DNA from 3 places in the Janthinobacterium sp. 13 genome. Region 1 is predicted to be linked to each of the others. Evidence: predicted binding sites of a transcription regulator. Region 1 holds the regulator's gene; each other region holds the start of a gene.
What was found. The regulator sigma-54, encoded in region 1, starts transcription at its own class of promoters, with help from an activator protein. The targets are predictions, from matches to a motif close to TGGCANGNAANCTGCTTT.

Region 1 (7,190 bases):
ATGCAAAGGACGAGTCGTCGTCTCCGGCATCGGCAAGTCCGGCCATATTGCGCGCAAGATTGCCGCCACCCTCGCTTCCACCGGCACGCCGGCCCTGTTCGTGCATCCGGCCGAAGCGGCCCATGGCGACCTGGGCATGGTCACCTCGGACGATGCTTTTATTGCCATATCGTACTCCGGCGAATCATCGGAACTGATGGCCATCATGCCCGTCGTCAAGCGCATGGGCGGCGTGCTGATTTCCATGACGGGCAAGCCCAATTCGAGCCTGGCGCAATTGGCCGACGTGCACCTGGATATTTCTGTTGAGAAAGAAGCCTGTCCGCTGAACCTGGCGCCGACGGCCAGCACCACCGTCACCCTGGCCCTGGGCGACGCGATCGCCGTGGCCTTGCTCGACTTGCGCGGCTTCAAGGAAGAAGATTTCGCCCGCTCGCACCCGGGCGGCGCCCTGGGCCGCCGTTTGCTCACGCACGTGCATGACGTCATGCGCAGCGGCGAACGCGTACCCAAGGTGCCCGTGGACGCTTCCTTGCTGCAGGCGCTGGAGGAAATGACCAAGAAAGGCATGGGCATGACGGCCGTCGTCGACGCGGACAACCGTCCCGTGGGCGTGTTTACGGATGGCGATCTGCGCCGCATGTTCGAGCGCGTGCAGGATTTCACGCAAGTGGCGATCCGCGACGTCATGCATGCGCAGCCGCGCAGCATCGCGCCCGAACGCCTGGCCGTCGATGCCGTGGCCGTGATGGAGCAGTTCCGCATCAACCAGATGCTGGTCGTCGATGCCGACGGCAAGCTGGTGGGCGCGCTGCATATCCATGATCTGACGCAAGCGAAGGTGATCTGATGGACAGCGTGGCGGACAACCTGGCGCGGGCGGCCAAGGTCAAACTGATGATCTTTGACGTCGATGGCGTGCTCACCGACGGCAGCCTGCATTTCGGCCCGGACGGCGAGATGATGAAAACGTTTAATGTGTATGATGGCCTGGGCATCAAGCTGCTGCAGGAATCGGGCGTGCAGACGGCCATCATCAGCGCGCGCCGCTCGGCCATCACGGCGCGCCGCGCGCAAGACCTGGGCATTACCCATGTGCACCAGGGCGGCCACGACAAGCTGACGCCGTTTCGCGAATTGCTGGCGCTGACGGGCTTGACGGAAGAGCAATGTGGCTATATCGGCGACGACGTCATCGACGCGCCCATCCTGAAGCGCGTGGGCTTTGCCGTCAGCGTGCCGGGCGGGCGTCCGGAGGCGCAGGGCCTGGCCCACCATGTGACGCAGGCCGGCGGCGGCCGCGGCGCGGTGCGCGAGATCTGCGAATTCCTGCTGCGCGCCCAGGACAACTATGCGCGCGTCATGGCGCCGTTCCTGGAGTGAGGCGCGCCGCCTCGCCAGTGACCTTTGAAAGAGTGAAGCCCTATGCGTAAGCCAGGAGGCGCCCATCGCTGGCGCATGATTTTTACCGTGCTGGGCGCGGTTGTCGTCGCGCTGGGCAGCTTTTGGCTGCTCGAGGTGATGAACAAGAATGGCCAGGACATCACGGCCAGCAAGCATCTGGATGAACCCGACTATTTCATCACCAATTTCAGCATGGTGCGCATGGACTTGACGGGCAAGCCCAGCTATATCGTGTCGGGCACCAAGCTCACGCATTATCCGCTGGACGATTCGTCCGATATCGACCAGCCCTTCGTGCGCAAGCTCACGCCAGGCATGCCGCCGATGAACATGAATGCGGAATTGGCGCATATCGACCAGGACAATACCCGGCTGCAACTGCACCGCAAGGTCGTGATCGACCGCGTGGCCAGTCCGAAGGCGCAGAACCTGACGGTCAAGACGGAAGCGCTGACGGTGTTCCCGGACGAGGAAAGAATGGAAACGGACGTGCCTGTCGATATCCTGACGGGCGCCTCGCGCATCAATGGCGTCGGCATGAAGGCGAATAACGCCACCGGCGTGGTGGAAGTGCAGAATGCGCTGCGCATGGTACTCCCGCCGAAACCGCGCCCGGCCGCGGCGGCAAAATGACAGAATGAAACAAGGAAACCATACTATGAAGAACATCTTGCTGTTGACCGTATTTTCGCTGGCCATCATGGGCGTGGCGCATGCCGAGAAGGCCGATTCCGAGAAGGAAGCCGTCATCACGGCACGCAGCGGCCACGTCGATGACGTCAAGCAGGTGCGCACCCTGACGGGCGACGTCGTGCTGGTCAAGGGGACCCTGACCATGAAGGCGGGCCGGGCTCTGATCACGGAAGACCCGCAAGGCTACCAGTTCATCACCTTCTGGGCCGATCCCGGCAAGCTTGCGACCTTCCGCCAGAAGCGCGATGGCGCGGGCGACCTGTGGGTCGAAGGCGAGGCGGAGCGCGTGGAATACGACAACAAGACGGAAGTGGTGAAGCTGTTTTCCAGAGCCAAGCTGACGCGCCTGGAAGGCGCGAAAGTCACCGATGTGGCCAATGGCGCTTTCATCTCGTATGACAGCCGCAAGGAAGAATTTGCGATGGAAAATTCCAACAGCGGCACCAGCACCGCCGATGGCGGCAGCGTGCGCATGGTGATCCAGCCGAAGACCAAGGCGCCGGCAGCGGAGAAAGCGCCGGCCACGCCCGCGCCAGGAAAGAAATAATGGAAAATACACGTTGCGGCAGCACCCTGATCGTTCGCGGGCTGCAAAAAACCTATGGCAAGCGGCAAGTCGTGCATGATGTTTCGCTACAAGTCGAATGCGGCGAAGTGGTGGGCTTGCTGGGCCCGAACGGCGCCGGCAAGACTACCTCGTTCTACATGATTGTCGGCCTGGTGCCGTCCGATGGCGGCAGCATCGATATCAGCGGCGTGGATATCTCCAGCCTGCCGATCCACCGCCGCGCGCAGATGGGCCTGTCCTACCTGCCGCAGGAAGCGTCCGTCTTCCGCAAGCTGACGGTGGAAGACAATATCCGCGCCGTGCTGGAAATCCAGACCGTCGAAGGCCGTCCGCTGACGAAGGCCGAGATCGAGGAGCGGCTGGATAAATTGCTGGCCGACTTGCAGATTGAAAAGCTGCGCGAGAACCAGGCGCTGTCCCTGTCCGGTGGCGAACGCCGCCGCGTGGAAATCGCCCGCGCGCTGGCCACCGATCCCCGTTTCGTGCTGCTCGACGAGCCGTTCGCCGGCGTCGATCCGATCGCCGTGATCGAGATCCAGCGCATTGTGCGTTTCTTGAAGGAGCGCAATATCGGCGTGCTGATTACCGATCATAATGTGCGCGAGACGCTGGGTATTTGCGACCGCGCCTACATCATCAACCAGGGCTCGGTGCTGGCGTCGGGACGCCCCGACGACATCATTGCGAACGAGTCGGTACGCCGGGTCTATCTGGGCGAACACTTCCGCATGTAAGCCAATGAAACAATCATTGCAGCTGCGCACTTCGCAGCACCTGGCACTGACGCCGCAGTTGCAGCAATCGATACGCCTGTTGCAATTGTCTACTCTGGAATTGCACCAGGAACTCGAGCAATTGCTGACGGACAATCCCTTGCTCGAACGCCTCGACGATCCGCTCGACCGCTCGCTGCGCCTGCTGTCCGACGGGGCCTTGAGTTCCACGGCCGCGCCGGCCGAAGCGCCGCCCCAGCCGCCAGGCCAGGAGGCGCCCGCGGCGCCGGCCGAAGCGGAGGCGTTTGACGGCGAGGGGGGCGACAGCCCGGTCGCCGCGGATGGCGGCGACAGCGACTGGAGTGAGGCGAGCCGGGGCAAGGCGCCCGACGACGAAGATTCGCGTCCGCAATTGGAGGCCCATCACTGCACTCTGCGCGAACACCTGATGGAGCAGATGCGCGTGACGGTGCTCGAATTGCGCGACCGCGCGCTGGTCGAGCTGATCATCGACGCGCTCGACGACAATGGCTACCTGGAAGAGTCGCTCGACGACATCCTGGCGCGCCTGCCGGAAGAGCTGGAAATCGACGCCGACGAGATGCGCACGGCCTTGTCGCTGCTGCAAAGTTTCGATCCGCCGGGCGTGGGCGCGCGCAACGCGTCCGAATGCCTGGCCCTGCAAATCAAGCGCTTGCCGCACATCGCCATGGTGACGCGGCGCATGGCCCTCGTCATCGTGGAAAAGCACCTGGCCTGGTTTGCCCAGCGCGATTTCAACAAGCTGAAAAAAGCCCTCGATTGCGACGATGAAGACTTGCGCGAAGCGCAGACGGTGATTCGCCAGTGCAATCCGCATCCGGGCGCCGTGTTCGCCTCGGACGTGTCCGATTACGTGGTGCCCGACGTCGTCGTCAAGCGCGCGCGCAATGGCTGGCAAGTCACCCTGAACAACGACGTCATGCCGCGCCTGCGCGTCAACGCCATGTACGCCAACTTGCTCAAGCAGGGCAAGGGGGAGGGCGCCATGGGCGCACAGTTGCAGGAGGCCAAGTGGCTGATCAAGAACATGCGCCAGCGCTTCGACACGATCCTGCGCGTGGCGCAGGCGATAGTAGAAAGACAAAAGAACTTTTTCTCGCATGGGGCCGTTGCCATGCGCCCCCTTGTGCTCCGTGAAATAGCTGATACACTGGGTTTACACGAGAGTACTATCTCGCGGGTAACAACTCAAAAGTACATGCTGACCCCGCACGGCATGTTCGAGTTGAAATATTTCTTTGGTAGCCACGTCGCCACCGAAGCGGGGGGCGAAGCGTCATCGACGGCGATACGGGCATTGATCGTGCAACTGACAGGAGCAGAAGACCCTAAAAATCCTTTATCCGACAGTAAGATTGCGGACATGCTGGGGGAACAAGGCATGGTGATTGCGCGACGTACTGTTGCCAAATACCGGGAAGCATTAAAAATTCCGCCAGTGAGCCTGCGTAAGTGTTTGTAAGTTTTTTTCGGTTCCTCTGCGGGCCGGATAGGATGGACCGCACGAACCCGATCATCTTTAGGAGTGTGTATGAATCTCACCATCAGCGGACATCATCTCGAAGTGACACCAGCCATCCGTGAATACGTACAAACGAAGCTGGAGCGCGTGAAACGTCATTTCGATCAAGTCATCGATATCGCCGTGATTCTGACCGTGGATAACCTCAAAGAGAAAGAAAAACGTCAAAAGGCTGAAGTCAACCTGCGTTTGAGCGGCAAGACTGTCTATGTGGAAAGCTTGGCGCACGACCTGTACGCCGCGATCGATACCCTGATCGACAAGCTCGATAGGCAAGTGATGAAATACAAAACCAAAGTGCAAGGGCACGGTAAAGAGGCGATCAAGCATCTGCCAGACAACTCCGAGGAAGAAGCCGTCGTCGCCGTCTAAGGCCACCCGCTTCCAGCAGTTGTGATCAACTAAGGGCGCACATTGCGCCCTTTTTTGCGCCCAGCGGAACGCAATGTTCCCCGCGCAGGCATTAGAATATTCGCACTTTCACTTCTTTCCTGCCTGCCATGAGCGACTTCGTCCAGACTTCCATCCGCAACCGCACCGGGCACATCGTGCTCGACCGTCCGAAAGCCTTGAATTCCCTGTCGCTGGAGATGGTGCGCGCCCTGAGCTCGGCCCTGCTGGCCTGGCGCGACGATCCGCAGGTGGACGCCGTCGTGATCCGCTCCAGCAGCGACAAAGCCCTGTGCGCCGGTGGCGACATCCGTTTCTTTTACGATGCGGGCCTGGCCACGCCGCAAGGCGGCAGCGCCCTGCTGGAAGATTTCTTTACGGAAGAATATGCTTTAAATCATTTAATTCATTTCTACCCGAAACCGTATATCGCCGTGATGGATGGCGTGGTGATGGGCGGCGGCATGGGCGTGGCGCAAGCCGGGCCAGGCAACCGCTTGCGCATCGTGACGGGCCGCACGCGCATGGCCATGCCGGAAGTCAATATTGGCCTGTTTCCGGACGTGGGCGGCAGTTATTTCCTGTCCCGCCTGGCCGGCCAGCTGGGCCTGTACCTGGGCTTGACGGGCTTGACGATCAACGCGGCCGACGCCCTGTACACGGGCCTGGCCGATGTCTACCTGCCCGAAGCGCAGATGGGGGCGCTGCTGGACCTGTTTGAATCGACGCCGGGCGAGGCCTTGCCGGTGGCCATCAAGGCGCTGGCGGCGCCATTCCAGGCCGAGGCAGGCGTTTCTCCCCTGGCCACGGCGCGCGCGGCGCTGGACCGCCATTTCAGCGCCGGTTCGGTGGCGGCCATCATGGCCTCGCTGGCGCAGGACGACAGTGCGTTCGCCGCCAAGGCGCTGGCGGCCATGCGCCTGCGTTCGCCCTTGATGATGTCGGTGACCCTGGAATTGCTGCAGCGGGGCGCCCACCTGGGCGTGGCCGATTGCCTGCGCCTGGAGCGCACGGTGGTACGCCATAATTTCGAACATGGCGAAGTGCTCGAGGGCGTGCGCGCCCTGGTGGTCGACAAGGACAATGCCCCTCGCTGGAACCCCGCCAGCCTGGACGAAGTCGACGCGGCCATGGTGGCGCGCTTCTTTACGCCCGTCTGGCCGGCTGCGGCGCATCCGCTGCGCCACCTCGATTAATTAGCTGCGCTCGCGGTGGCGCAGAACCACGCGCTCGTTGGGGCCGAAGTATTGCGCCAGCCGCTCCGCCATGTACACGGAGCGGTGCTGGCCGCCCGTGCAACCGAGGGCTACCGTCAGGTAGCTGCGGTTGTCGGACTTGAATGACGGCAACCATTTCTCGATGAAGGCACGGATGTCGGCCAGCAGTTCCAGCGCGCTGGGCTGCGCGTCGAGGAAGGCGATCACGGGCGCGTCGCGTCCGTCGAGGGGGCGCAAGGCCAGGTCGTAATAGGGGTTCGGCAAGGCCCGCACGTCGAAGACGAAATCGGCGTCCAGCGGCACGCCCAGCTTGAAGGCGAACGATTCGAAGAACAGGGTCAGCGGCGCGCGTTCGGAGGCGACGATATCCTTGATCCAGGCACGCAGCTTGTTGGCGCTCAGTTCCGACGTGTCGATCACATGGCCCAGCTGTTCGATGGTCGACAGGCGTTCGCGCTCTTCCGAAATGCACTCGATCAGGGTGCGGCGGCTGGCCGGATTCTGGTTCGGACGCAATTCATGCGACAGCGGATGGCTGCGCCGCGTTTCCGAGAAGCGGGCCACCAGCGAATGCGTGGTGGCTGTCAGGAACATGACCTTGACGTCGTGCCCCTGGTCGCGCAGCAGGGCCACATTGTGCG
Region 2 (7,190 bases), 2.8 Mb from region 1:
GGCCACCACCACGGTAGCCGTGGCGCGGCCCGCATTGAGGCTGATTTCGCCTTCTTCCAATTGGTATTCGCCTGGGGTCATAATATTTTCCTTCGTCAAAGCGCTCTACGCTGGCCGGCGGATCGCCGGCGCCACACAGGCACGGCGCGGATGGCGCCCTGCCATGCAATCAAAACTACGGTATCGGGTGGTGCACGGTCACCAGCTTGCTGCCGTCGGGGAAGGTCGCTTCCACCTGGATATCGGGGATCATCTCGGCGATGCCGTCCATGACGTCGGCGCGCGACAGAATTTTTGTACCGTCCGACATCAGCTGCGCCACCGACTTGCCATCGCGCGCCCCTTCCATGATGGCGGCGCTGATCAGGGCCACCGCTTCCGGATAATTGAGCTTCAAGCCGCGCGCCAGGCGCCGTTCGGCCAGCAGCGCGGCCGTAAAAATGAGCAGCTTGTCTTTTTCGCGGGGAGTCAGGTCCATGGTTTTCCTTGCGCTTCTTTCCTGATTAAGTGTTCCAGATGCGGGGCACGACGGCGTCGCGTCCCAGCATGGCGGGACGCAGCAGCTGCCAGGCGGCCAGCATGATGCGGCGCGCCGCCTCGCTGTCGCCGCACAGCAGGCGCACCACCACCAGCGCTTTCATGTGCGTGGCGCCAAACGCGGCGCCGGCCGGCACGGCGATCTCGCGCACGGCCGCCAGCACGGCGGGAGAAACGGGCATGCCGACGGCGATCAGGGTGGCGCACACCGTGTGGCCCCCCAGTCCCAGCGGGCTGGCCATCAGGGCGCCGCCGGCGGCCAGCACGCCCTGCTCCCACCACAGCAGCTTGCCGCCGCGGCGTATCTGCACCTGCTGGCTGATGCTGCCCGTGTTGAACATTTCGCCCGAGGCGCTGCGGCCCAGGCAGACGATGTCGCAGCCGATGTAGCCGGCGTCCGGCGCCAGTTCCACCTCGTGGCGCAGGCGCACGCAAGCCTGGTCAAAGAAGATGCTTTCCTGCGGCAGCCACTCGATGGCGGCGCCGCTGCCGGCGCGCAGCACGAGGTGCTGGCCCGAGACATGGCCGTTCGCGCGGTACCACTTGGCGGCGCCCGGCGACGTGAGCAAGGCGTGCGCGCCCTCGCCCACCGTGGCGTCGACGGCCAGCTGGTCGCCGCCCACCACGCCGCCGGGCGGATGGATGACGATGGCGTGGCAGACGGCATCGCCTTCCGGATACAGGGGCTTTTGCACGCGCAGGGGGCCGCTGTGCGTGCGCTCGACGAGACGGCTGACGCCATCGTGCAGCGCAAAGCCCAGGCGCAAATGCGCCTGCCAGGCGCTGTGCGCGCTGGCGGCAGAAGGCGTTGCGAAATGTGGGCTGTCTGGCATGCACTGCAATCGTGTAAATAACGATTTACAAAGCAGGATGCATGCCAGCGTCAGAGGGAAGAAACGTGAGAATCATGCACCGCATTGCGGCGCCCGCACCATATCAGTGCAATTACAGTGCAGGCGCGGCGCGGGGTGTGCTTATGCCGACACGGCTGCCGGCGCCACCGTCAGCACGCGCCGTTCGCGCAGCAGCGCCGTGAAGGCTTCCGCGGCCAGGGGGCGGCTGAAATAATAGCCCTGCATTTCGTCGCAGCCGTGTTCCGTCAAAAAATCCACCTGCTCGCGCGTTTCCACGCCTTCGGCGATGACGCGCATGTCCAGGTTGTGCGCCAGCGAGATGACGGAACGGGCGATGGCCGCATCGCTGCTGCTGGTGGTGACGTCGTCGACGAACGATTTGTCGATCTTCAGCACGTCGATGGGGAAGCGTTTCAGGTAGCCGAGGCTGGAATAGCCGGTGCCGAAGTCGTCGAGCGAAATGCCCACGCCGATATCCTTCAGGCGCGTCAGGGCCGCCACCGCCTTGTCCGGGTCGCCCATCACCGTGCTTTCCGTGATTTCGATGCCCAGGCAGGCGGGCGCAATGGCGTATTTGCGCAAGGCCGCCTCGACGAACGGCACCGTGCGGTCTTGCGCGAACTGCTTGCCGGACAGGTTGACGGCCACCTTGATGCTGCCCAGGCCCGCGTCGTGCCAGGCGCGGATTTGCGCGCAGACGCTTTCGAGCACCCATTCGCCGATGGCCGTGATCGAGCCATATTCCTCGGCCAGCGCGATGAACAGGCCGGGCGGCACCTTGCCCAGCACCGGGTTATCCCAGCGCAGCAAGGCTTCCGCGCCCAGCAAGGCGCCCGTGCGCAAGCACATCTGCGGCTGGTAGTGCACTTCGAATTCATCACGGCCGATGGCGCCGCGCAGCTGCTGCTGCATCGCCAGGCGGGCGCGGATGTCGCTGCCCATGCGCTCCGTGAAGAAGGCGTAATGGTCGCGCCCCATTTCCTTGGCGCGCACGAGGGCCGTGTCGGCGTGGCGCAGCACGTCGTCGAGGCTGTCGCCGTCGGCCGGGCACATGGCGATGCCGATGCTGGTCGTCAGCGCCAGGCGCTCGCCATCGACGCTGAGTTCCTCGCGCAAGCCGGCCAGGATGGTTTGCGCCAGCGCAAGCGTGCGCCCCAGCAGGGCATCGTCCTGCAGCAGGATCTGGAATTCGTCGCCGCCCTGGCGCACCACCGTGTCGCCTTCGCGCACGCAGCCGGACAGGAAACGCGCCACCACTTGCAGCGCCTTGTCGCCCACGGCCTGGCCGTGCGAATCGTTGATGTTCTTGAAGCGGTCCAGGTCCAGGCACATCAGCACCACTTGCTGGCCGTCGCGCAGGGCGTTCGCGCGCGCCTGTTCGAAGCGCTCGCGCAGCAGCACGCGGTTCGGCAAGCCCGTCAACGCGTCGTGGTAGGAGAGGAAATCGATCAGATGCTGCTCGGCCTTGCGCTCGCTGATGTCGAGGAAGACGCCGATGTAGTTGACGACGGCGCCGTCGGGGCCGTGCACGGTGGAGACGCTGAGCAGGCAGGGATAGGTGTCGCCGCTCCTGCGCCGCGTCTGCACCTCGCCCGACCAGCAGCCGCTGCTGCGCAAGCCCTGGCGCAGGGCCAGCAGCACCGCCTCGCCCGTGTATTCGGCGTGCAGGCGCAAAATGTCCGTGCCCACCACTTCCTGCGCCGCGTAGCCGGTGATGCGCGTAAAGGCGGGGTTGGCCGTGACGATGACGCCGGCCGGATCGGTGATCAGGATGGCGTCCTGCGTCGCTTCGAAGACCTGGCCCGACAGGCGCAGCAATTCCTCATTGGCGCGGCGGATCTGCACTTCGCGCGCCAAGGTGCTGGCCACCTGCTCCAGTTCGGCCGTGCGTTCGGCCACGCGCCGTTCCAGGTTGGCGCGCTCCTGCGCCAGCTGCAGCTGCGCCCGCGCCAGGCGCACGTGGGCGTCCGTGCGGGCCAGGATTTCCTCGGCCTGGAAGGGTTTGGCGATGAAATCGACGGCGCCCAGCGCGAAGCCGCGCACCTTGTCGTCCGTGTCGTACTGGGCCGACAGGAAGATCACCGGCACCTGGCGCAGCGACGGTATCTCCTTCAGGCGGCGGCACACTTCAAAGCCGTCGAGGCCGGGCATGCGCACGTCGAGCAGGATCAGCTCGGGCGGGCGCGCCTGGGCCGTCCACAGGGCCAGTTCGCCGTTCGGCGCCTGGCGCACCGCATAGCCGGCGCCGCCCAGCAAATCGCTCAACAGCTTCAGCGAAGCCGGCGTATCTTCAACGATCAGTACTTCGCCCTTCGAATTCACTTCCGAAAAATCGCGGTGCATGTAGCAGTTCTCTCAGCTTTGGATGAGGCGCGGCGGTCCGTTGCCGCGCTGGACAAGACATTTCTTTGCGATGAACTACGTACTATCATCATAATCTTTATTGCAATTTAGCACCATCCATCGGCGGCACTTAGTCCGTCTTTTCAGCGAATCCGATGTTGTCAGCCCACACTTTTCAAGCGTGCGCCAGCGCGCCCTCATTCTCCAGCAAGTCGCACAGCTGACGGTATTGATGCTGGTCAAGCATCGCCTGCAGCGGCGCCAGCACGGGCGCGGCCGCCGGCGGCAAGGCGCCCAGCAACAGTGCCACCCTGGCCAGGTTCAATTCGCGCAGCGCCACCAGCAAGGCGGCGCGCTCTTCCCCGGCCAGCAGCAGCAAGTCTTGCGCCCGCAATGCCGGCGGCGCCTCGGGCGCCGGCGCCACGGGCAGCGGCACGGGCGCCGCCACGGGCGCCTCGGCCGCCTGCGCGGGTATGCTGAAACGGAAGGTGGCGCCCTGCCCCGGCATGGATTCCACCGTCAGTTCGCCTTTCATCAATTGCACGAATTCGCGCGAGATGGCCAAGCCCAGGCCCGTGCCATCCTTCGGTCCCGCGCTGTCGGCCTGCACGAAAGGCTCGAAGATGCGCTGCTGGTCTTCCGGGGCGATGCCGATGCCCGTGTCGCTGACGGCGAACGACAGGCGCCACGTGGCGTCATCGCGCCGCTCGCCGCGCACGCGCAAGGCGACCTCGCCGCCGCCGGCAAACTTGACGGCGTTCGACATCAGGTTCAGCAGCACCTGGCGCAAACGCGTCGCGTCGAGCAGCACGGCCGCCGGCACGTCGGCGCAATCGAGGCGCAAGGCCAGCCCCTGCTGCTCGGCGCGCATGCCCAGCATGTCCATCACTTCCTGCAGCAGGGGCGCCAGCGCCACCACGGCCGTCTGCGCGTGCAGGCGCCCCGCCTCGCCCTTCGACAGTTCGAGGATTTCATTGATCAACGTCAATAAATGATTGCCGGAGCGGTGGATGATGGCCAGGTTGCGCTTTTCATCGTCCTGCATGTTCGGCGAGGCGGCCATCAGGCGCGAAAAGCCGATCACGGAATTCAAGGGCGTGCGCAGTTCGTGGCTCATGTTCGCCAGGAAGGTGCTCTTGGCGCGGTTCGCCGCCTGCGCCTGGCTGACGGCCACCGACAGGGCGCTCGTGCGCTCGGCCACCAGTTCTTCCAGGTGATGGCGGTGGCGCAGCAGTTCCAGTTCGGCCTCGCGGTGCGCCGTGATGTCGTAGTTCGAACCCACCAGGCGCATGGGCCGCCCCTGCCCGTCGCGGAAGATCACGGCATCGGCCTTGATGTAGCGGATGGCGCCATCGGGCCACAGGATGCGGTACTCGTGCGTGAAGGCCTGGCCGGCGCCCAGCGCGGCGCGCAGGGCCTCCTTGGCGGCCGGCACGTCGTCCGGCATCAGCGCCGCGCGCCAGATCGCCGCCGGCGCCATCGTGCTGTCCGCATCGGCCTTGAACTGCGCATACATCTGCTCGTCCCACTGCAAGGCATCGTTGATGACGTTCCAGTCCCAGATGCCGATGCTGGCCGCGCCGGTGGCCATCTGCACGCGCTCCTCGCTGCGCTGCAAGGCGCGGTAGCGGCTGTCGAGCAGCGCCACCATGTCGCGGATGGAACGGTACAGCGTGCGCAGCTCGCCCAGGAACCACGCTTTCGGCGGGGTGCCGGCCGCTTCGCTCTGCCCTGCCTGGACGCCGGCCGCATACTGGCCGATGGCCTTCAGGGGCTTGAGCATCAGACACCACATGAGCAGCCAGATGCTGGCCACCAGGATCACGTCGAGCGCCACGATCATGGCGCCGATGCCCAGCGCGCGTTGCCGCAGCTGCGCGTGCAGCAGGGCCGGCGTCGCATACACGGCCACGTTGCCGATGACTTGCCCGCCCATCGTCACGGGGCGCCGCTGCACCAGCCAGCCGGGTTCCGCGGACAGCGAGGAAAAACTGCCGATGGCGCCGGTCGCGGTGCGGCGCAGCACCAGCGCTTCCTTGCCGATGCCCGGCGTCAGGGAGCTGGCCACCAGGTCGCGCTTGCCCAGCGTGCTGCGCATGATGGCCTGCATCTGCTTTTCATCGAGATTCCACAAGGGCAGTTCGATGGCCACGGCCAGCTGGTCCGCGCTCAGGGCCAGGCTGCGGTGCAGCTGCTGCCAGCGCTGCTCGCGTTCGGACTGGTAAAACAGCACGGCAAACACCAGCAGCAGCGCGGTGACGACAAAGGTCAGCGCCACGCTGACGGCCAGCACGATGGAGACGCCGCCCAGGCGCGCGCCCTTGGATGCGTGAACCATCATGCGTCTTCGCCCTGTGGTTCGCTGGCCAGCTGCGCCAGCAAGGCGCACAGCGGCTGGTACTGATGCTGTTCCAGCATGGCGGCGATGTGCGCAGCCAGCTGCGGCAGGCTGGTCGCCACGCCGGCCAGCACGATGGCGCTGCGCCGCAAATCGAGGGCCCGCACGGATTCGAGCAGCGCCTGCCGTTCGGCCGCGCCCAGCTGGCCCAGCGCCTGCTGCAGGTCGAAGGCGGCCGCCGGCACGCGCGGCGGCGCGGCGGCGGTGCGCTGGAAGCGCACGCCCAGTTGCTGCTCCAGCATGGCGAACAGGTGTTCCTGTTCGATCGGCTTGCGCAGGAAGCCGTCGGCGCCGGCGGCCAGCGCCTCCTGCTTTTCTTCCTCGAAGGCGGAGGCGGTCATGATCACCAGGCGCGGCTGCACCAGCGCCGGTTGCGCGCGCAGCCAGCGCGTCAGCGCCAGGCCGTCCATGTCCGGCATGCGCCAGTCGCTGAGCACGATGTCGTAGCGCTGCGCCGCCAGCATGGCTTGCGCCTGCACGCCGCCGGCAGCCTCCTGCAGCTGGAAGCCCAGCGGCGCCAGCAAGCCGGCCAGCAGCTTGCGGCAGTTGTCGTCATCGTCGACCAGCAGCACCGTGCGCCCGCGCTGGCCCGCCGGCAGGCGCGCCACGCGGCCCGGCGCCAGCGGTGCGGCGGCAGGGCACTGCACGCAGGGGGCGCGCAAGTCGAAGTGGAACACGGAGCCGGCCCCCAAGGTCGACTCGACGCGCAGCTCGCCGCCCATCAGGCGCACGAATTCGCGCGAAATGGTCAGCCCCAGTCCCGTGCCGGCCTGCGCCACGGCGCTGTCGGCCTGCACGAACGGTTCGAAGATGCGTTCCAGGTCCTCTTGCGCGATGCCGCTGCCCGTATCGCGCACGGCAAACGCCAGCGCCACTTGCCCATCATCGTCTGCCTGGCAGGCCAGCGACAGGGTCACGCTGCCCTGCTCGATGAACTTGAGCGCATTCGACAGCAAATTGAGCAGCACCTGGCGCAGCTTGGCGCCGTCGAGGCGCACCAGCGGCGGCACGCCGGAACGCTCCAGCCGCAGCGCGATGCCCTGGTCGCCGGAGCGCAT
Region 3 (7,190 bases), 240 kb from region 1:
AGAATTCAGCAGTAAATCAAAGGGTTACCCGCTTCGGCTGGTAGCCCTTTTTTCTTTTCCCACGCCTGCGGAAGCCATCCGGAACACGGACACGCATCGTCATCCAGGTTGACGCATTGCTGCACCGCGTAATGACGTCCAGCACATTTAGGCGCAAGATGAGCACGTGCTTGCGCAAAGCAGGCTCCCGATGTCTGGCTTGCCTACCTGGGGAAATATCATGTCCGCACACACTTACAAGCTGATCGAACTGGTCGGCACGTCGACCGAGAGCAGCGATCAGGCGATACGCGACGCCATTGCCAAGGCGGCGCTGACGGTCAAGCACATGGACTGGTATGAAGTGACCGATTCGCGCGGCCATATCGTCGATGGCAAGGTGGCGCACTTCCAGGTCACGCTCAAGGTCGGCTTCCGGCTCGAATAAAGGGATCGAGTAAAGCGAGCGACGCGCTCAGCGCCGCCCGGCCGCTCCCCGGCTCTCCAGCCACTCCCGGCCGCCGGCCTCCAGCGCGGTCTCGATGACCTTGTCCGGCAAGCTGTAGACGGTCGCCCAGCTGGCGCGGCCATCCTGCGTGTTGGCGGGAAAACTGTGCGTCTCGATCGGCCAGTGGTATTTGCGTTTCAATGCCTTGACGATGGCGGCCAGCGAGACGCGGCCTTGCAGCGGTTCGGCGCCGGACTGGTCGCTATTCGACAGCAGCACGGCCAGGACCTGGCCGCGGCCCGTGCGCGCGCCGGGGAAGGTGGGGGTTTTGTTTGCCATGGCCTATTTTACCGGGCAATGATCGGACGAGAGGCGATGTGCCGCACCTTTGATACGGCGCAAGCGCCGCAGCGGCTTTGCGTCCACGATGGGCATTTCGCCAGGCGTGCCGGCGCCCCTCCGGCAGCCTGGGCCTATCATCATGGGGCACAGGAGCCTATCATGCACAGCCTGAACATCCACGCCATGCAATGGCAACCCGTCGCCGATATTTCCGCCGTCAATCCGCTGCTGCCCGACGATCTGGCCTGCTTTCGCGAGCTGCGCGACGTGCTGCAACGCTACGGCGCGCTCGACCGCTTCGGAATTTCCCTGATCCACCGCCATTTCGACATCGCCGACGACGAAGAGCTGATGGAGTACACGGATGCGGAAGCACGCATCTTGACGGTCAAACCTGTCAAGAAAAGCGACATCGACTGGAATCACACGACGATTACCAACTGGAAATTGACGGAAGGCGAGGAAGTGGCGCGCATCGGTTGCGGCTGCGCACGCAATTCGGGCGGCCACCTGGGCTATCACCGGGGCACCTGAGGCTGGCCGACGGCGCCCGCCAAGCGGCGTCGGCCTTTCTTACACTTCACTTCATCCAGCTCAGTCCGCTTTGTGCAAGCACTTGATTTCTTGTGATATTTTTGTGTGGCACGCAAGCTGCTTATCCCTGTCTACGAGATGAATCCAGGCAAGTCATTCTGGATTCTTTGTCCCCCGGATTTTCCGAGACTGACCACGACAAGAGGCTGCGATGAACGTTGATCACACACGAAGCAAGACCCTGGGCTGGCTGGGTGCACTGGCGGCGGCGAGCCTGCTGGCCAGCGGCCAGGCACAGGCCGGCGCGTACGGCCTGGCCGTCAATGAGTTGAACAATTTCCGCATCACCACCAGCGCCGGCGCGCTGTCGCTGGCCGGCGCCAACCGCAATGCCAGCGACAGCGCTTTTTTCGAAGGCGGCGTGGCCGTCAATCCGCGCGCCGTCAATACGGGCCCGGCCGCCAACGCCGACGTGCCGCAAGTGTGCTCGGGCGGCGGCTGCAGCGGCTTGCCGCAAAACCATTACGCCCCCAGCCCCAGTTCCACCCTGGAGTTTGCCCGCGGCGATGCGCATGCCTTCGGCAACATGCTCAATGGCGGCGCCAGCGTGAGCGCCGTGGCGGAAGCACAGCGCAACACGATCGGCGCCGCCACGGCCACGGCCGGCGACACGCTGACCGGCTCCGTCAACCTGACCCTGTCGAGCGCCGGCTTCATCACATTCAGCTTCATGGGACGGCGCGACCTGCGCACCAGCGTGACGACCATGGGCGACAAGTCGAACGTGTCGATCATGGATATCTTCAATATCTCGTGCAACAGTTCCAGCCCCGCCGGCTGCCTGTCGCACGCGAACGCCGATGGCGTAATCTTCCAGTTCGCGCCGGATGGCGATGCCAACAATGGCAGCGACATCAATGGCAACCATGGCGCCGGCAGCCTCGACCCGTTCAGCCTGAACATGACGGCCGGCACCAATGACCCCGCCACCGGGCGCGCCTTCACGAATGGCTTCGCGATGTTTTCCCTGACCTCGAATTTCGCCCTGCCGGCCGGCAGCTACACCCTGAATTTTTCCAAGTCCACGCGCACCGATATCGTCGTCATCGATCCGCCGCTTGCGGTACCGGAGCCGGGTACGCTGTTCCTGCTGGGCATGGGATTGGCGGCCCTGGCTTTTACGCGGCGCCGCCAGCCGCAATCATCGGCAGCATGAAAAACACGCGGCGCCCGCCAAGGCGCCGCGTTTTCTGTGCCGCTCAAGACGTGTTAACCGAGCCGTGCCAGCGCCTGGCGCGCCAGCTGCAATTGCTGCAGATAATAGCGGTGCAGCATGGCCGGATCGCTCAAGTCGCGCCCCAGTACCAGGCGCAGCTCGCTGGCGGGGCAGTCGCCTGCCCGGGTTTCTACTGGGGTTTGCACCTGCGTTCCCAACTGGCGCGCCAGCTGGCGCGCCGCCTGCTCCTGCGCGGGCCGGTACTCGACGCGCGTGCGCGCCACCTGGAAGCCGGTTTCATTGGCCAGGCGCACCACTTGCACGGGAGCGCCGGCCAGGCTGCGCGCCAGGGCGGCGGCCAGGCCAGGCACGCCGTTGCCATTCACAATTTCCAGGCGCGGACGGGGCACGGCAGGAGCCGGCATGGACCGCTCGGCCGTGACAACGGGCACGCTGCGCGCGGCGGCCGGCACGCGCTGCAAGCGGGCCATGCCGTCGCCTTGCGTGATCTCGATGCGCGCCATGGCGGGCGCATCCGGCAGCGGCGCGGCCGCGGGCACGCCCGGCGGCGGCGCCGCGTTGCGCAAGACGGCCATGTCGCTCCGTAAATCGTGTTCCTGCAGGCTCTGCGCCTGGCGCCGCATGACGGCCGCGCGCGCGTGCTGTCCCAGCCGTTCGAGCACTTGCGCCAGGTGCTGCCAGGCCAGCGCATTGAGCGGATCGAGCAGACACGCCTGTTCCAGCGCAGTCAACGCTTGCGCATCGCGCCCGCGCAAATAGTAGGCACGACCGAGATTACTGAACAGATACGCCTGTTGCGGCTGCGGCGCACCGGCTTCCTGCGTCAGGGCCAGCCACTGGGCGATCGCCGCGTCGTGCTCGCCCCGCTGCGCATGCAGCACGGCCAGGCCGTTGCGCGCATTCACATGGCGCGGCGCGGCGCGCAAGGCTTGCGCATAGGCCGCTTGCGCGGCCGGCAAGTCGCCCCGCTCGAAATGCTGGCGCCCCGCCGCATAGGCGGCATCGGCGTCCGGCCACTGCGGCAACGGCGCGTGGGCCGGCGGCGTGGTACAGGCGGCCAGGCCCAGGCAGGCGCAGGCGGTGGCCAGGCGGGAAATCGTCAAGCGCATGGTAGCTCCTTTCAGCGGTTGGCCATGGCCGGCACGAGCACGCGATAGACTTCGATCACGGCCGGACCCATGAGCACCAGCATGAGGGTGGGAAAGACGCAAAAGATCAGCGGGAACAGCAGTTTCAGGGCGATCTTCGCGGCCGCCTCCTCGGCCAGCAGGCTGCGCTTGCCACGCAGGTTTTCCGAGTGCACGCGCAGCGAGTCGCCCATGCTGGTGCCGAAGCGTTCCGACTGGATCAGCATGGCGACGAGGGTGTCGACATCTTCCACGCCGCTGCGCAAGGCCAGGTTGCGCAGCGCCTTTTCCTTGGAAAAGCCGGCGCGCATTTCCATCAGCACCAGCTGCAATTCCTGCGCCAGCACCACGCTTTTGATGTGGATTTCGCCCGACACCTTCACCAGCGCGCGCTCCAGGCTCAGGCCCGCTTCCACGCACACGGTCAGCAAGTCGAGCGCGTCGGGGATGTTTTCAAAGATGTCGCGCTGGCGCCGCTTGGCCGTGCTGGCCAGCACCAGGTTGGGCAGGTAATAGCCGACGGTGGCGCTGACGCACAGCAGCAACAGCAGCACGCTGCGCAGTTGCGCCGCCATCGCACTGGCAGCGTACAGCCCCAGCACGGTGGGGAACAGCAGGGCCAGCACGGTCTTGGCCGCAAAGTACAGGCCCGGCGCGCTGGCCTGGCGCCAGCCCGCGTTCATGAAGCGCGTGCGCAGCGGCGAGCGCTCCCAGCCCTCCTCCGGCAGCGACAGCTTGCTGAACGGCTGCGCCACGCGCGCCACGCGCTCCACCCAGCCCGTGTCGGCCACCGCCTCGCTGGCGGCCGGCGCCATGGCACCGAACAGGCGCTGGCGCAAGGCGCCGGGAAAGAAGATCAGCCACGCCAGCAGGGCCAGCGCCACCACCACGGCGAAGACGATCAACAGGAACAGCAGTTGCGGGCCAGTCATGGCATTTCCTCCGATTGATCGACTGACAAAACGTTCAGGGCTAGGCGTGTCGCCGAAGGCAGTACGACAGTACGACAAGGCGACGCAACAACGCCATGGACTTTTTTTCAGGCGATCTCTTAGATGCGGATGCGGATGACGTTGCGCATCCACACGACGCCCAGCGCCACCATGCCGGCCGCGTACCACAGCAGTTTGATGCCGCTGGGATCCGTCCACAGCAGGCTGATGTATTGCGGGTTGACCAGCGCCATCACGCCGATCATCACCACCGGCATCAGCCCCAGCACCCAGGCCGACATGCGCCCCTCGGCCGACAGCACGCGCACCTGCCCCAGCAGCTTCAGACGGGCGCGGATGATGCGCGCGATGCTGACCAGCACTTCGGCCAGATTGCCGCCCGATTCGCGCTGCACCAGCACGGCGATGACGAGGTAGCGCAAATCCGTCAGCGGAATGCGCGCGGCCAGGTTTTGCAGCGCCTCGTTCATCGGCACGCCGTAATTGATCTCTTCGTGCGCCATCTTGAATTCGCCGCTGATCGGCTCATTGAGTTCATCGCCCACCATCTGCAGCACATTCGAAAACGAGTGCCCGGCGCGCAGCGCGCGGGCCAGGAAATCGGCCGCTTCCGGCAATTGCGCCTCGATCTTTTTCAACCGCGCCGCGCGCGCGCGCAGCACGACCATGCACGGCCCGCCGCCCGCCACGCCCAGCAGCAGCAAGGCGCCCGGCAGCGGCATGGGCCAGATGGCCAGCCACAGCAGCGCCAGCAGCAGCAAGCCGCCCGCGCCGCCCAGGAACTGCGCCACCGACCAGGACAAGCCCGATTGCAGCAGCAGGTGGTCGAGCTTTGCCGCCTGCGGCAGGCGCCGCAGCCAGCGCTCCAGGCCAGGCGAACGCGCATAGCGGCGCTGCTTGAGGATGGAAACCCGCTCGCCGCCGGCCTCGCCGCGCGCCGCCATCAGCCGCAAGCGCCGGTTGATGCGCCGCGCCGCGCTGCCGTGCGTGCCCGCCCACCACAGCCAGGCGCCTTCCACCATCAGGATGCAGGCGGCGAACAGCAGCACGGCAAAGCCGTAGAACACCAGGTCCATGATGCTTCCTTTATTCGTAGATGCGGTCCGGGTCGAACACCGTGTCCGGCACGGGCGCGCCGAACATGCGCAAGCGTTCCGTGAAACGGGGCCGCACGCCCGTGGCGCAAAAGTGGCCCAGCACCTTGCCTGCGGCATCGACACCCGTCTGCTCGAAGCGGAAGATTTCATGCATGGCGATGATGTCGCCCTCCATGCCCGTCACTTCCTGCAGGCTGACCAGCTTGCGCGCGCCGTCCGTCAGGCGCGACACCTGCATCACCACCGTCACGGCCGAACAGATCTGCTGGCGCGTGGCGCGCGGCGTCAGGTTCACGCTGGCCATGCCGACCATGTTTTCCAGCCGCGCCAGCGCATCCCTCGCCGTGTTCGAGTGGATGGTCGCCAGCGACCCTTCATGCCCCGTATTCATCGCCTGCAGCATGTCGAGCGCCTCGGCGCCGCGCACCTCGCCCAGGATGATGCGGTCGGGCCGCATGCGCAGCGCATTGCGCACCAGCGCGCGCTGGCTCACTTCTCCCTTGCCCTCGATATTCGGCGGGCGCGTTTCCAGGCGCACCACGTGCGGCTGGCGCAGCGCCAGTTCGGCCGCATCCTCGATGGTGACGATGCGCTCGCTGCCGGGAATGAAGCCGGACAGCACGTTGAGCAGGGTCGTCTTGCCGCTGCCCGTGCCGCCCGAGATCAGGATGTTGACCTTGGCCTGCCCCAGCGCCTGCAGCACCTGCACCATGGGCGGCGTCAGGCTTTTATAGTCGAGCAGGTTGGCGATGCTCAAAGGCTGCACGGCAAAGCGCCGGATCGACAGGATCGGGCCATCGACGGCCAGCGGCGGAATGATGGCGTTGACCCTGGAGCCGTCCGGCAGGCGCGCATCGACCATCGGGCTCGATTCATCGACCCGCCGTCCCACGCGCGAGACGATTTTTTCGATGATCTTCATCAGGTGCGCATTGTCGTGGAAGGTCACGTCCGTCAACTGCAGCCGCCCGCCCCGCTCCACATACACCTTGTCGCAGGTGTTGACGAGGATATCGGAGACGCTGGCATCGGCCAGCAACGGTTCCAGCGGGCCGAAGCCCAGCATCTCGTGCTGGATGTCGAGCACCAGGCTATGCCGCTCGTGCTGGTTCAGGACGATGCGCTCTTCCTCGATCACGCGCTGCACCAGCAGCGCCAGCTCGTGCTTGAACTGCTCGGCCGTCAGGCGTTTCAGGCGCTCCAGGTCGATACGGTCGAGTATCGTCTGGTGCATGGTCTTTTTCAGTTCCTGGTAGGCGTGCAGCGCCAGCGCCCCTTGTCCATTCGTGGCGGGGCGCACCGTTTCATTCGCCGCCAGGCGTTCGCGTAAAGTCATCTCGGCTCCCATGATGGCTCCCGGCGGGAGCCTTGACATCCATCCCCGTCCTAAGCCTCGCTGCGGCTGAACAGGCGGTCGAACAGGCCGCGGCTTTCCGTCACGCGGCGCGCCGTCACCAGTTCCACCAGTTCGGC

Region 2: a site for sigma-54 is predicted at 1,400-1,417, ahead of CLU94_RS23460 (urease accessory protein UreD). Genes of this name have one in related genera too.
Region 3: a site for sigma-54 is predicted at 1,410-1,427, ahead of CLU94_RS12345 (EDSAP-1 family PEP-CTERM protein). Genes of this name have one in related genera too.

The regions. Positions count from the first base shown of each region.
Region 1 is NZ_PEEQ01000001.1:2,551,176-2,558,365, reverse strand. Features, by position in the region: gene CLU94_RS11255 (KpsF/GutQ family sugar-phosphate isomerase) at 1-850, shown strand, start outside; gene CLU94_RS11250 (KdsC family phosphatase) at 850-1,383, shown strand; gene lptC (LPS export ABC transporter periplasmic protein LptC) at 1,426-2,037, shown strand; gene lptA (lipopolysaccharide transport periplasmic protein LptA) at 2,063-2,644, shown strand; gene lptB (LPS export ABC transporter ATP-binding protein) at 2,644-3,399, shown strand; gene CLU94_RS11230 (RNA polymerase factor sigma-54) at 3,404-4,882, shown strand; gene hpf (ribosome hibernation-promoting factor, HPF/YfiA family) at 4,952-5,314, shown strand; gene CLU94_RS11220 (enoyl-CoA hydratase/isomerase family protein) at 5,443-6,528, shown strand; gene rapZ (RNase adapter RapZ) at 6,529-7,190, opposite strand, start outside.
Region 2 is NZ_PEEQ01000001.1:5,317,070-5,324,259, reverse strand. Features, by position in the region: gene CLU94_RS23470 (urease subunit beta) at 1-81, opposite strand, end outside; gene CLU94_RS23465 (urease subunit gamma) at 176-478, opposite strand; gene CLU94_RS23460 (urease accessory protein UreD) at 504-1,370, opposite strand; gene CLU94_RS23455 (two-component system response regulator) at 1,512-3,734, opposite strand; gene CLU94_RS23450 (sensor histidine kinase) at 3,910-6,075, opposite strand; gene CLU94_RS23445 (sensor histidine kinase) at 6,072-7,190, opposite strand, start outside.
Region 3 is NZ_PEEQ01000001.1:2,796,042-2,803,231, forward strand. Features, by position in the region: tRNA gene CLU94_RS12325 (tRNA-Thr) at 1-1, shown strand, start outside; gene CLU94_RS12330 (dodecin) at 221-427, shown strand; gene CLU94_RS12335 (hypothetical protein) at 455-766, opposite strand; gene CLU94_RS12340 (hypothetical protein) at 929-1,303, shown strand; gene CLU94_RS12345 (EDSAP-1 family PEP-CTERM protein) at 1,515-2,519, shown strand; gene CLU94_RS12350 (LytR C-terminal domain-containing protein) at 2,573-3,649, opposite strand; gene CLU94_RS12355 (type II secretion system F family protein) at 3,661-4,599, opposite strand; gene CLU94_RS12360 (type II secretion system F family protein) at 4,719-5,696, opposite strand; gene CLU94_RS12365 (CpaF family protein) at 5,707-7,053, opposite strand; gene CLU94_RS12370 (AAA family ATPase) at 7,104-7,190, opposite strand, start outside.